Regions from separate parts of the Ruegeria sp. D6 genome, predicted to be linked through region 2. Evidence: riboswitches for the same ligand, from Rfam matches in the RefSeq annotation. Region 2 holds a riboswitch; each other region holds the start of a gene.
What was found. A riboswitch is a leader RNA that binds a small molecule or an ion and turns the genes downstream of it on or off. The one in region 2 is predicted to bind cobalamin.
Positions count from the first base shown of each region.

Region 1: it holds a riboswitch for cobalamin, as region 2 does, so the genes downstream of both, ACR0A1_RS07695 (DUF1636 family protein) here and ACR0A1_RS16240 (hypothetical protein) in region 2, are expected to answer to the same signal.
Region 3: it holds a riboswitch for cobalamin, as region 2 does, so the genes downstream of both, ACR0A1_RS11075 (energy-coupling factor ABC transporter permease) here and ACR0A1_RS16240 (hypothetical protein) in region 2, are expected to answer to the same signal.

Region 1 is NZ_JBQFPH010000002.1:44,384-49,002, reverse strand. It holds gene cobN (cobaltochelatase subunit CobN) at 1-509, opposite strand, end outside; gene cobW (cobalamin biosynthesis protein CobW) at 515-1,570, opposite strand; gene ACR0A1_RS07695 (DUF1636 family protein) at 1,567-1,947, opposite strand; cobalamin riboswitch at 2,033-2,239, opposite strand; gene ACR0A1_RS07690 (NAD(P)-dependent oxidoreductase) at 2,345-3,331, shown strand; gene ACR0A1_RS07685 (glycosyltransferase family 2 protein) at 3,446-4,453, shown strand; gene ACR0A1_RS07680 (class I SAM-dependent methyltransferase) at 4,446-4,619, shown strand, end outside.
Region 2 is NZ_JBQFPH010000005.1:50,252-54,870, reverse strand. It holds gene ACR0A1_RS16250 (DNA polymerase III subunit gamma/tau) at 1-1,145, opposite strand, end outside; gene ACR0A1_RS16245 (phosphatase domain-containing protein) at 1,318-1,818, shown strand; gene ACR0A1_RS16240 (hypothetical protein) at 1,823-2,230, opposite strand; cobalamin riboswitch at 2,322-2,542, opposite strand; gene ACR0A1_RS16235 (alpha/beta hydrolase family protein) at 2,664-3,521, shown strand; gene rsgA (ribosome small subunit-dependent GTPase A) at 3,558-4,586, opposite strand.
Region 3 is NZ_JBQFPH010000002.1:719,742-724,360, reverse strand. It holds gene ACR0A1_RS11090 (heavy metal translocating P-type ATPase) at 1-669, opposite strand, end outside; gene ACR0A1_RS11085 (hypothetical protein) at 855-1,127, shown strand; gene ACR0A1_RS11080 (L,D-transpeptidase) at 1,169-1,831, opposite strand; cobalamin riboswitch at 2,047-2,259, shown strand; gene ACR0A1_RS11075 (energy-coupling factor ABC transporter permease) at 2,336-3,019, shown strand; gene ACR0A1_RS11070 (transglutaminase-like cysteine peptidase) at 3,125-3,748, opposite strand; gene ACR0A1_RS11065 (AMP-binding protein) at 4,253-4,619, opposite strand, start outside.

The DNA of each region.
Region 1 (4,619 bases), on a different contig from region 2:
GGACCTGCATACAACCCCGCAGCCAGTGCCATCTGCGCCAGAGCGGCCTGCGCCGCGACCTCACCGCCGGTGTCGCACAGATGCGCCAGCCGCCGCAGGGTCGAGACAGGCAGGGTAGAGTAATCATCCAGCCGCGTATCCTCGCGACCGTCTGCGGGCAGTACGGCCAGTGCAATCCCTTTGGCCTGCGCCAGCGCCAGAACCTGCTGCAAGCCGTAGGCCCAATAGGGCACTCCACCGATCAGACGGATCAGGATGCCCTTTGCGCCCTCCAGTGTCTGCTCGACATAGGTGTCGACTGAGAGGGGATGCTTCAGCGCCGTCAGATTGGCCAGCCGCATCGTTGGCATGCGTCCTTCAGGCCCACCACCACGATGCCATCCCGCCGCGAAAGCGCCAAGGTCACTGTCGGAAAAGGACAGCACCACCAAATCCGCCGGGCTCTGGCCCAGATCGGTCGGGGTCTCGGTTTCTTCGAGCCCATGGCTTTCGCGGAAGACGACGTGCATAGGTCTTACTCGGCAGCCTCGGTTACACCCACGAGGATATCCCGGATCTCGGCCTCTTTGATATCGTCATGCTCGGCAATGACCACAAGGCGCGAGCGACGGTCTTCGCCGGGCTCCCACGGGCGGTCATATTGGTGACGTACGCGCGCACCGACGGCCTGAACCAGTAGGCGCATGGGCTTGCCCTGAACGGCGGCATAGCCTTTGACGCGCAGGATATTCAACTCGTTGGCCAATCGTTCAATCTTGGCGACCAGATCAATCGGATCGGTTTGCTCGGGCAGTTCAACGATGATGCTTTCGAAATCGTCATGCTCGTGATCGTGATGGCCGTCGTGATGGCTGGGACGCGCGTCCATGTCATCCTCGGCCGCGGCTTCTAGACCCAGCACGACGCGGACGTCCACGGCACCCTCAGCCACTTCGACTACGGGCAGGGGGCGGGGCGCTTCGGCGGCGATGATCTCTTTCGCTTTCGCAACGCCTTCCGGGCCAGCCAGATCGGGCTTGGTCAGCAGAATGATGTCGGCGCAGGAAATCTGATCCTCGAACACCTCGGACAAGGGAGTTTCATGATCAATCGAGTCATCTGCCATGCGTTGCGCATCCACCGCCTCGACATTCGGAGCAAACCGACCAGCGGCCACAGCCTCGGCATCGGCCAGAGCAATCACGCCATCGACGGTGATTTTCGAGCGGATATCGGGCCAGTCGAACGCCTTCAGCAGGGGTTTTGGCAGGGCAAGACCGGAGGTTTCGATCAGGATGTGATCGGGGCGCGGCTCTAGTGCCATCAGGGCTTCAATGGTCGGGATGAAATCATCGGCCACGGTGCAGCAGATGCAACCATTGGCCAGTTCCATGATGTTTTCTGCGGGGCAATCAGGAATGGCGCAGGACTTCAGGATATCGCCATCGACGCCGACATCGCCGAATTCGTTGACGACCACCGCCAGACGCTTGCCCTGCGGGTTCTGCATCAGGTGTCGCACCAAAGTGGTTTTGCCCGAGCCCAAAAAGCCGGTGATCACAGTGACGGGGAGTTTCTCAAGATTGCTCATTTCAGGGCTCCAATCGGGGGAATGCGGGCCGCACAGTTTTTGCGGAAATGTTCAGGACGTTCACGCCATTTGACCAAACCGTCCTCGGTGGCGAGGTATTTGGCTGCGCCTTCGACGATGGTTTCAACATGGTCGATCTCGTTCAGATGCTCATACACGAAAGTCCAGCGATCCGGTCCTCCGCGTAGCACGATCGAGCAGCCTTCATCGCAATTCGACAGGCATTCCACAGCTTTCAAGGTAATGCCTTCGGGCAGGCTCGCCTTTTCAAGCGCCTTGTGAAGCAACGTGCCGGGGCGCTGGGCGTCATCCTCGACAGGCAGCCCGCGACGGCAGGTAGTGCAAACCAGCAGTTCGACCGGTGCGGTCTCGGTCATGTCTCTCATCCCCCCAAATCCTCTTCGTGGGGGACGGGGTTTCATGCGGGCCGATCACAGCCCCACACCGGAACACCCCGTCCGGTTTCATCTTCGGGCGTTGGCAGGTCTCCCGGCTTGCGGATGTCAGAGGAGGCCTCTGTCGGATGTCCCGCCTTCCCGGCCATACTGCCAGTGGCTTTGGGCACCCTCTCCGGTCACGGTCGCGGGGGCGGCTGCGTTTGACGGCAAAAACCGCTGACGCATTCCCTTTTCATCTGCTCTCGCAGACACCAACGAAAGGGACATGCGGCAGGGCAGGGTTGCTTGTCAAGCGAGTCGCGCCGATCCGTGAAAAAGCGGATAAAAAGCGACCTGTCGGGGTCGCTGGGCGGCATGATACTTCTGCAACGACGTGCTGGCATGGCAGCAAGATGCGAACAGGAGGATACCGCGCATGAAAGTAGGGTTTATCGGGCTGGGGAATGTAGGGGGCAAGCTATCTGGATCGCTGCTACGAAACGGTATCGATCTGACGGTTCATGACCTGAACCCGGATCTGGTGACCGAATTCGTCGCCAAGGGTGCCAAAGCCGCCAAAAGCCCGGCGCAACTGATGCGCGATTGCGATGCTGTTATAACCTGTTTGCCTTCTCCTGCGGCCTCGGATGCGGTGATGCAGGAAATGTTGCCAGAGGTCGGCCCTGGCAAAATCTGGATGGAAATGTCGACCACCGACGAAGCCGAAGTCAAACGCCTTGGCGCAATGGTCATCGAACGAGGCGGCGCAGCGGTGGATTGCCCGGTTTCGGGCGGATGTCACCGGGCAGCGACGGGTAATATCTCGATCTTCGCAGGCTGTGATCGTGAGACTTTTGAACGTATCCTGCCATTCCTGACCACCATGGGGCGGCGCATTTTGCACACGGGCGATCTGGGCTCGGCCTCTGTTCTGAAGGTGTTGACCAATTATCTGGCTACCGCCAACCTGATCACCTGCGCCGAGGCATTGGTGACAGCCAAGGCCGCCGGCATGGACCTTGGAACCACCTATGAGGCGATCAAGATATCGTCAGGCACATCCTTCGTGCACGAGACCGAAAGTCAGGTCATCCTGAACGGCTCGCGCGATATTTCCTTCACCATGGACCTGGTGAAAAAAGATATCGGTCTGTTTCAGGAGGTCGCCGACCGTGCCGGAGTTCCCCTTGAGATAAACCCATTGATGATCAAGATTTTCGAAGATGGCATCGCGCGATATGGTGAGCGTGAACTGTCCCCGAACATCATCAGGCGGCTAGAGGACGCGACCGGACTGGAGATCCAAGCGCCAGGGTTCCCAACCGAGATGCTGGACGACGAGCCAGAAGAACCGGGTTATGAGGTGATCCCGCAGAATCGGTAGATCGATTAATCGGCAAGCATTGCGGCTGTCTGGCGACCTGGTTGGACAAAATTCTGGTGCTATTCTAAATAGGTCGACAGGAGTCCGACACCGGCACAGGCAAGAGAACAACTTATGACGAATGAGACCTTTCTCATCGTAACAACGATGAAAAACGAAGGGCCTTTCATGATCGATTGGGTGGCCTACAACCACGCAATCGGTTTTGATGACATTCTGATTTATACCAATGATTGCGCTGATGGTACCGATGCCATGGGCGAACGGTTGCAAGTGCTTGGCTGGGCTCACCACGAACGAAACAGGCTGGGTCCGCGCGCCGCGCCGCAGGTTCGTGCATTTTCGCTTGCGCGGAATCACCCAAGCTATCTGTCATCGGATTGGATACTCAGTTTGGATGTGGACGAGTATATCAATATCCGTTTGCCCAATAGTGATATAAGAAGCCTCGTTGAGGCCAGCGGCGTGGCGGACGCGATCTCGATCTGCTGGCGCATGTTCGGAAACGCAGGTCAGAACGATTTCGTTGATCGACCTGTACCTGAGACTTTCTTTCTGGCCGCCACGGAAGACGGCTATCCGCATCACCGGACCAAAGGGTTCAAAACGCTGTTCCGCAACAATGGGAAATTCAGCCGTTTTCGCGCCCATCGTCCCAGGATCAATCCAGAAGATGCACCGAACCCTGACGCGCCATACGAAGGGGTGTTGTGGCGGGATTCGGGCGGGAACCTCTACCCAGCAGACCAAGTGAAATGGAAAGCATGGCGTGGTTTCAGCCATGAATTCGCGCGCATTCATCATTATGCTGTGCGCAGCACTGATAGCTTTTTGGTCAAGCGCGACCGTGGGCGCACCAATCATGTGGGGCAGGATCAAGGGCTCAAATACTGGCTCATGATGAACCACAATGATGTTGAGGATCGCTCAATTCTGGAACACATGCCGGCTATGCACGACATCAAATCTGAGATGATGGCAGATCCGCAATTGGCAGACCTCCATCACCAAGCATGTGAGTGGCACAGGTCGAAAGCCGAAGAATTGAGAGCCAGACCGGATTGGGTTGATCTGGTTGAAGCGTTGCAAAATTCCTCAACCGGAGAAGACGTCTATGGGTGAAGCTGTATCTGCTGAGGATCGCCGCAAGAAGCAAGCTGAGCAGCGCGAACGGAAGGATTCCCTGCGGCGCGAAATGCTCAAGACCATGCCGCATGGACGGTTGAGCGTTGAAATTGGCGTTTGGAAGGGCGAATTTTCGCGGATTCTGCTGGAAGAGCTGCAACCC
Region 2 (4,619 bases):
ATCAGCTCCTCCGGGCTAGGCAAGTCGGCCACATGGGTCAGGCGGATCACGGCCATTTCCGCAGCCATCATTGCGTTGGGTGCGGCGGAAACTTCCTCGAGCGCTTTCAGCAGCATTTGCCACATGCGTGTAAGGACTCGCATGGGCAGAGCCTCGGCCATTTGTTGACCTCGGGCGCGTTCGTCGGGGGAAACGGTGGGATCTTCGGCGGCATCCGGGGTGATCTTGACCACCGAAACCCAATGCGTGATTTCAGCCAGATCGCGTAAGACGGCGAGCGGATCAGCCCCTTCGGCATATTGCCCGCTCAGCTCGGTCAACGCGCCTGCAGCATCGCCGCGCAGGATCATATCCATCAGATCCAGCACCCGGCCCCGATCGGCCAGCCCCAGCATCGCGCGCACCTGATCCGCGCTGGTTTCACCGGCCCCGTGCGAGATCGCCTGATCCAGCAGTGAGGTCGCATCGCGCGCCGATCCCTCGGCGGCCCGGGTGATCAACGATAACGCATCCTCGGCAATCTGTGCCCCTTCGGCACCTGCAATTTTGCGAAGCAGTCCGATCATATCCTCCGGCTCGATCCGGCGCAGATCAAAGCGCTGGCAACGGGACAAGACGGTCACCGGGACCTTGCGAATCTCGGTGGTGGCAAAGATGAACTTCACGTGTTCGGGGGGTTCTTCCAGCGTCTTGAGCAGCGCGTTGAAAGCGCTGGTCGACAGCATGTGAACCTCGTCGATGATATAGATCTTGTAGCGCGCGGACGCAGCGCGATAGCGGACGCTGTCGATGATCTCGCGGATGTCATTGACACCGGTGCGGCTGGCGGCGTCCATCTCCATCACATCGACATGGCGGCCCTCCATGATGGCTACGCAGTGTTCACATTGACCGCAGGGTTCGGTGGTAGGGCCGCCGCTGCCATCGGGACCGATGCAGTTCATACCCTTGGCTATGATCCGAGCGGTCGTCGTCTTGCCGGTACCGCGGATGCCGGTCATGATGAAGGCCTGCGCGATCCGGTCCGCCTCGAAGGCGTTTTTCAGAGTGCGCACCATGGCGTCCTGACCGACTAGATCGGCAAAGGTTTCGGGGCGGTATTTGCGGGCAAGAACCTTGTAGGCGGGGCTGGGCGTCTCGGTCATGTCTGCTCTGTCGGATTCGCGTTACGCCGCAGCGTAGAGGCCCCCGCCGCCCGCGTCCACAGCCGGCCGGGACGATTTTCATTTTGGAATGCGTGGGTATGCGGCTAAAATCCACTCTATTCTATTTACTGGACCAGTATGTTGTTGGGTGAAGTTTGTTTGGGGGGAGATTATGTCGCAACTGGTGGTTTATGCGTTGCAGGTTGGCGGAGGCACCTTGGCCTTGTCATCGATGCCCGGGCGCGGAGGCACTTATACCGAAGACCTCGATCTTATAGCAGACTGGAAGCCGGGACTTGTGATCTCGATGACGACTGAGGTCGAGATGATTCAGGATGGTGCGCGGAATTTTGGCGCTGATATTCAGGGGCGTGCCAGCAGATGGGTGCATTTGCCGATCGAAGATTTTGGCACGCCACCCAAAGAGATTTTGGACCGCTGGCCCCGCGTTGGTGCGACCGCACGTCAGGCGTTGTCAGGTGGTGGCCGTGTGCTAGTGCATTGCCGTGGTGGCTGTGGCCGATCCGGGATGGTGGTTCTGCGTCTGATGGTTGAATGCGGTGAACGGCCTGAGGCGGCATTGAAGCGATTGCGTACGGTGCGTCCTTGCGCAGTCGAGACAAATGCCCAGATGCTTTGGGCCGTTGAACCGGCCCGTGTTCAAGCCGTTTGACGGCTTAGACACCAACATGTGGCGAGATTTCGCCACCGTTGTGCTGCACCAGAAGCGAAGCCTCAAGCATGGCGCAAGGCGGATTCCTTAGCAGGTCTGCGGGTAGGCTGCGGTACTCGGTTCCGAACATCATGTCTGCGTAGTCATCCAGCCGGCCGGTATCGATTTCAGGATCGGTTCCGCAGAATACACGTATCTGGTCGCATTGGGCGCGAAAGCGGGCGGTGCATCCTTCCGGGCAGTGCGACAGATCTATGGTGCCTTCAATCTCAAACTCAGTTTTCGTGACCGGTTTTGTGGCGGACATGGTCTGCGTCAGAGCCCGCGCCATCTGTGCCAATGCGGGGCAGGGTGCGCCAGTACGTTGGCACACGGTCGCCGCGAATTCGTGTGTTTTGGTCTTCCAGATCATCAATGCGCCCTCCGCGCGCAAGGCGCGGGCGTGGCACAGGTTGGTCGTTGCGGAGCACGATCAAACCCGTCCCGGACACCCCGCCCGAGTTTCGGTTCTACATCCGATGGCAGGTCTCCTGACTTGCGGGTCATCGCTTTGCCGACCTTCCCAGCCTTCAAGGCCAGTGGTATCTCGGCATTGCTCTCCGCTTACAGTTGCGGGGGCAGTCTCGGACTAGGTTCTTTCCGGATTTATCCGGGCAGAACCGCACCGTGTTCCCTTTTCATCCCGGCCCGATTGGGCGCGAGAACCATCGCGACATGGCTAGCGGCTGCGCCGTGCCCGAGTCAAGAAGATTGCGTCAGGCAAGTGACGTATGGTCCAGTCACGTCAACCTTGACTTGAGGCGCTTCGGGTGAACTGATCAGTTCAGTCGGTATTGGAGGGCACCATGTTGGACACGCAGCAGGCGGTTGTGACCGAGGATTTTCAAATCCCGTCCGGCCCGGCAATGTTGTCGGCGCGGCTTTACCGTCCGGTTGCCGACCCCGAAAAGGTGGTCGTCATAAACGGTGCGACTGGGGTGCCGAGGGATTACTATCAGTACTTCGCCCGATGGCTCGCCGAAGAACAGGGCATGGCCTGCCTGACTTACGATTACCGGGATTTTGGTCACTCTTTGGTGGGTTCGCAAAAGCGGTCAAATGTCACCATGGCCGATTGGGCGTTGATCGACATTCCATCCGCCCGGGCCGAGATGCGCCGACGGTTTCCGCAGGCCAAGCTATGGAGCATCGGTCATTCCTTGGGCGGAATGTTTGGCCCGATCCAACCCGATATCGATCAGATCGACAGGATGATCTGTGTCTGTTCGGGTCTGGTAACGCTGGCGGATCACCCTTGGCCTTATCGCGCTTTGGCGGCGTTGTTCTGGTATGGTCACGCGCCGCTGGTGGTCAAGGCGCTTGGCTACCTGCCCGGGCGGTTGGTCGGGTTTGGATCGGACCTGCCTGCCCAAGTCTATTGGCAATGGCGCAAATGGTGCACCGCCCCCAAAAGCTATGTGCCAGAGATCGGCACGACACTGCCCGCCGCCCGCTGGAAAGACTTGGGCAAACGTGTCGATCTGTTTACCTTCGCAGATGATGAAATGGTGCCGCCGGATGCTGTCTGGCGTCTTGCCGATCTCTATGGACCCAAAGCCGGGCGCCATCTGCTTGCACCAAGCGAATTCGGAGTGTCCAAGATCGGCCATATCGGTGCATTCGCAAGACGGAATGCGGCAGTCTGGCCTAGACTGATCGCCTGATAGCGCTGGGCACCGGTAGGTCGGTGCCCAGCTTCGTTATAGCCCTTTACGGGATTTTTTCTCGTGCATCACGCTGCGCACCATCTTGCCGAACGCCTTGTCGCGGGCGCGGGCCTGCGCCACCGAAGCGGAATTGTGTTGGTCTTCGCGCCGCAGCTTGCGCCAGCGGTCCAGCCGCGCGGGATCAAGCGTACCAGCGTCGATTGCCGCCTGCACCGCACATTCGGGCTCGGTCTCGTGCTGACAATCCGAGAAGCGGCAATCCAGGCTGAGGTCTGAGATGTCCGAAAATACCTCATCCAACCCCTCCTGCGCATCCAGCAGACGCAACGCGCGCATGCCGGGCGTATCGATCAGCCAGCCGCCATTGCGCATGCGATGCAAGGCGCGTGCAGTTGTTGTGTGCCTGCCGCGCGCATCATCTTCACGGATACCTGCGGTGGCCTGATCCTGCCCCGTCATCCCGTTGGCGAGCGTCGTTTTCCCAACGCCGGATGATCCAAGCAAGGTGCTGGTTTGTCCTTTCGGACACCACGACAGAACTTGTTCGAGATCGCCGTGATCCAGCGCGTTGACCGCAAGTATCGTCAGAAACGGGGCGAGCGATTGGGCCTGATCTACATAAAGGCTCGGATCATCGCACATGTCCGACTTGGTCAGAACGACCACCGGATAGCAGCCTGCCTGATGCGCCAGCGCAAGATACCGCTCCAATCGTGGCAGATTGAAATCGGCGTTGCAGGAACTGACGATGAACAGCACATCAACATTTGCAGCGATCAGCTGCGCCGCTGCCCCTGTACCTGCGGCCCGGCGCTGCAGCAGGCTGCGCCGGTCCAGCACGCGGCGTATGCGTTTGTTTTCATCCGCCAGAACCCAATCCCCAACGGCATATGCGCCGGTTGATTGATCCAGAGATAACAAAGGCGATTCACCTTCAGGGCTCAGCCCGATCAGTCGATCCCGGTGTACGGCCGAGATGCGATACGGAAGAAGTGACGGATCAGCCGTATGCTGAGCCGCGAAATGAGAGGACCATCCGAGGTCCGAAAAGGAAAGTAACATTGGTCTGCCTGTGATCAGAAACAGCAATCCCGT
Region 3 (4,619 bases), on a different contig from region 2:
GAAGAAAAATGCTACAGTTGCGGCTTCAAAAAACTCACCCAGAGCGATGGCACCAGCGACGGCAACAACCATCAAAAGGTTCATATCCGGCGAAAGTCGACGCGCCGAAGACCAGGCCTTAGGGGCCACCAGCCAGACGCCAAACAAGATCGCGACCGCGAACAAAGCTGCCTCGGGCAAAGGCATCGGAACCTCACCATGTCCCGAAAACAGCCCGAGCGCACCGCCCATGCCTGTTTCGAAAATGTGCCAGCCAAAACCCGCTGCCCAAAACCCTCCGCTGAGGGTGGTGAACTGCCGCTGACGCGCGATATGCGCCGCCTGGTCCTGAGCGGCATTTCCGTCATCCCATGGTTTGGCGGTCATACCAGTACTGGCAACCAGCAGCATGACATCTTCGTCAGATATCTTGGCAGCACTTTCAAGAAGCGTCATTCGACCGTTGATGACATCAAATGCGAGATGCTCTTCACCACCAACTTTCGGGCCGATAACCCGGTTCAGGATCGCAACCTCTTCGGCGCAATCAAGGCCAGAGACCTGAAAGCTTCTGCCACCTTCAGGAATTGGACCGGCGGGGGCGATGTCGCCACACCCGCCGCTACCGCATGCGTGGTGACCATGTTTGTTTCCGTGGCCATGGTCGTGGCTATGGGTATCGGATGACATGATTGGACCTCAAGAATCTCTATGGTCCTTTGTAAATAGTTCCTACAGTAACTAGAGCTTCAATACCTTTTATTTTTTTTCATCCGGGTTCTTTGCCTGCGATATTGTTAGTTCATTTCGTCTTGCGGGCCGGCCGTGTGGATGCAATCTAATTGCAGATGACGCAAAAAATTTGGAACAGATCAATGCAGAAACGGATCGCAATTACCATCACGTTAGTCTCGATTACGGCTGGTTGCTCAGCCCAGTTCACTGGGGCCAAAAGCAAAGCACTTGAACCAGGCAACGTGCCAGATTCGGTCGTAGCGCTGGCAGGGCCGGCGCAGGATTTGACCACAGCGCGCCTCCTGCCCGAAGACAATTGCTTTTGGTATGAGCACAGCGGACCCGTCGAGACGACATTGGTACCATTGCGCGCGACGAATGGCGCTCCGATCTGCATTGCGCGCGACGCCTGATCGAAATGAGGGCAGCGACGTCCATGTACGCTGCCCAATATTCATGAGCGGGCTGTGACGCTATCTTCGGCAGAGTATAGGAAAGCGGTCGAGCCGGTTTTCACGTTTGGGTAGAGGTCATTGATATGAGCCATGATCATTCGCACACATCCAGAACTTGCGCGACCGCCGATGCTTCTTGGCTCAGGCGTGCCGTGAATTCTGAGATATGTGTCTCGGTCTCCAACGTATAGATAAAGGGCACGAGAGCCGAGAGCATTATTCGGCCCGGGCTCCATGCCATTCCGGAATTCCGCGTATTCGGGGTTGCGCTCGATCATTGAAGCGGTTGGTGTCCAGTGTGGCCATTCGACCTTTCGGCGGATAACATAGGTGCCGGGCTCGTAAAGATTCCCACGCGCGATCGCTACGCCATAGCGCATTGCGGTCCCGCCTTCTTCGATATGATAGAGATAGCGCGCGACGGCATCCACATGGATGTCACCTGGAACCAAACCATCATTTGCCGCGACGCGTCTTGGTAAAAAACGGTCATGAACACCCCACGGATTTGAGGTCATTGGATCGTAACCAATTGGCGTGACCTGACTGTCCCAATAGGTCTTCTGCGATGCGGTTGGCCAGGTTTTGGCGATCAATGGACTGGCCGCAGACGCCGAGAACAGCGCTGTGGTGGATTGAATGAAATGGCGCCTTGTAAGCATAGGTCTCGTCCTGGTTCACAAGTTTAACGTATTTGGATCGCACTATCGCGAATTAATCCGAATCTTAAAGCCTCTAGCAGCTAGAGCTTCAAGAGGTTTCAGGTAACGCTTGGTTTACCCTGTCGATCAAGTGACCGGTTGCGTGAATCCTGCTTCGGTCGAGTTTACATTGGAATAGGTCGCAAAGACAATTGACACAGGCGAAGCCGCCATTGTAGCGGTGAATTGTTTTCGGTTCCTGATGGCTGAAGCCAAAAGGATTAAAAGGGAATACGGTTCGGTGTTTTCAATGGCGCCAATTCCGTAACTGCCCCCGCAACTGTGAGCGGAGAGCGATGCCAAGACACCACTGGTTCGTAATGGAACCGGGAAGGTTGGCGGAGCGAGCACCCGCGAGTCAGGAGACCTGCCGTAAAGCGCCGGGCTATGCCCAGACTGAACCTGTCGGCCTTACGGTCGATTCAACCTGACAAGCCGCCGGGTGAGGCGGTAGGGAGAAAGAACATGCATATCGAACCGGGCATCGTGAATGGTGCCAAAATCGCGCTTTCCTATGTTACCGCCGCAGGTGCGGCTATTTACGCAGCGAAAGAAACGTTTTCCACATTGCGTGCGAATGGACCTGCATCTTTTGTTATGCGCTCGGTGCTCGCCACCGTTGGGGTTTTCCTTTTCTTCGAAGTCCTGCCGCATTTCCCGGTTGGTGTCTCTGAAGTCCACTTCATCCTGGGGTCGACGCTGTTTCTGCTTCTCGGTGCTGCACCCGCGGCTTTTGGATTGGCAGCTGGTCTCCTGATTCAGGGTGTGTTTTTTGCCCCGTTCGATCTTCCGCAGTACTTCATCAACCTGACCACTCTGCTGGTGCCGCTATTTGCGCTACAAGCACTGGCCAGCCGCATCATCGCACCCGGCACAGCATATGTTGACCTCAAATATGGCCAAGCTCTTGCCCTAAGTGCGACGTATCAGGGAGGAGTAGTCGCATGGGTTGGGTTCTGGGCCTTCTACGGCCAGGGTTTCGGCGCAGAAACCATGGCGTCGGTTCTGTCCTTTGGCGGTGCTTATATGCTGGTAATTGTCATTGAGCCGATTGCTGATCTGGCAGTGCTTGCGGCAGCCAAGGCGATGCGCGGTTTGAACACTACAGGTCTGGTGACTCCGCGTTTGTACAACGCTGCGAAAGCTTGACCAAAGTTTGAAGCGGTGTCCTAAACTTGGGTTGCTGCGAAACAACCAGTAGCCGCAGGACCAAAATTTTATTGTGGCGCGTCTCTAGGGCGCGCCACATTGTTTTTAGCCGCTAGAAACCTGTACCCAACGATCAGGGTGATTTGGGTCCTGTATTCGTAGGAAAAGATACCTCGTTTCCTTCCACGATTTGATCCTGTTGGTGACATTGTCCAGAATCAAATCGCCTTCACTCGAGCGATAAACTAAAACTGCATGGCCACTGCGATTGGTGTCTAAGACAGTCGCAATAAGTAGCTTCGTAGGATCCAAGCCGTTCTGCATTAGTTCAAACTTCTTTTGCAAAGCGAAATCTTCGCAATCCCCTGACCCCTGCATTGGTAGTGTCCAGTATTCCTTTGTCCCGTATTGGTTTTGATCCGAAACGGCGCGGATCCTCCGATTGACGCGCAAGTTAATCGCTTTAACGATCTGTTTCTCCCGCGCTTCTGGCAGACCAGAAGTACGAGTATTCGCGCACGCCCACGAATAATCTTTGCAGAGTGATTTGGCACCCGATGGCGCCTGAACCTCTCTATCTAGTTTGATCCAGGGAAGCTCAGAAGCTTGCAATGAAGCGGCGGAGACAAGGTAGCTGCATATGATACAGGCCAACGATAGATAAACTGGTAACCTTTCCGAGATTTTTTTCTGAGCGGAAGTAGGTTTTGTCATATCTGCTTTCCCCATACTCGTTTCTCCTGGGTATCTGAAGCTACCGAGCCAAGAGAACTCTATTTCAATCTTTTATGTTCATCGACGCATTACAACAGCTTATTCAATTTAAAATGCAGAGCAGCAAAGTTCGCGAGCGCGCAGTTTTTAGTCGTGATTGTGTGCGTGAGCTTAATTGAGATTCTTGCAGCGGCATAGAAGAAAGCCGGCTAGTAGTTCTGGGTTAGAAACGCTTGAGGTTTGGGACGGATTTGGATGACGCGTCAAGCTGAACATCTTTGTGCAATGACATGGGTATCAACCGTTCGCCGGGGCGCACCCTAACAGTGTATCTGCGATTATATGTTTCATGCGGCCAGATGTAACTGGCAATTGCAGATTTCCCCTGACCAAGGTGTGCAGGTTTTGATTGGAAATTCTAAAACAATGACTTCGTCGCTACACTCAGTCCTCTGTTAACGCGCACAGCGACGGGAGCGATGAGTTGGGCAGGCTCAGTGGCCTACGAGCCATATTGCGTCAGGTTTCTATTATGCGTGTAAGTTTCGTACGATCGACTTTGGAGGCATGACGCTTGTCCATAGGAATGTGCTTAATCGAAATCACATTTGGAACGTCAAAACCAAGCGCAGATTTAGTCCAATCGTCGATGTGATCCGCGGAACCTTGGACGCAAAGTGTGGGGCCTGCTTTGGTATTGACGAGCGCGCATCGATCTACACCTGGCCATCGCTGTGCGGCGACTTCGATAGCAAAGGGGAAGAGCGTACCTGAAAAGACTTCAATTTCGGACCCGACGCGCCCCCATAACCATAAACGCCCGTCATCATCCAGCGCGCCAGCGTCACCGGTCCGGTGCCAAATGACGTCACCTTCCTTGATTTTG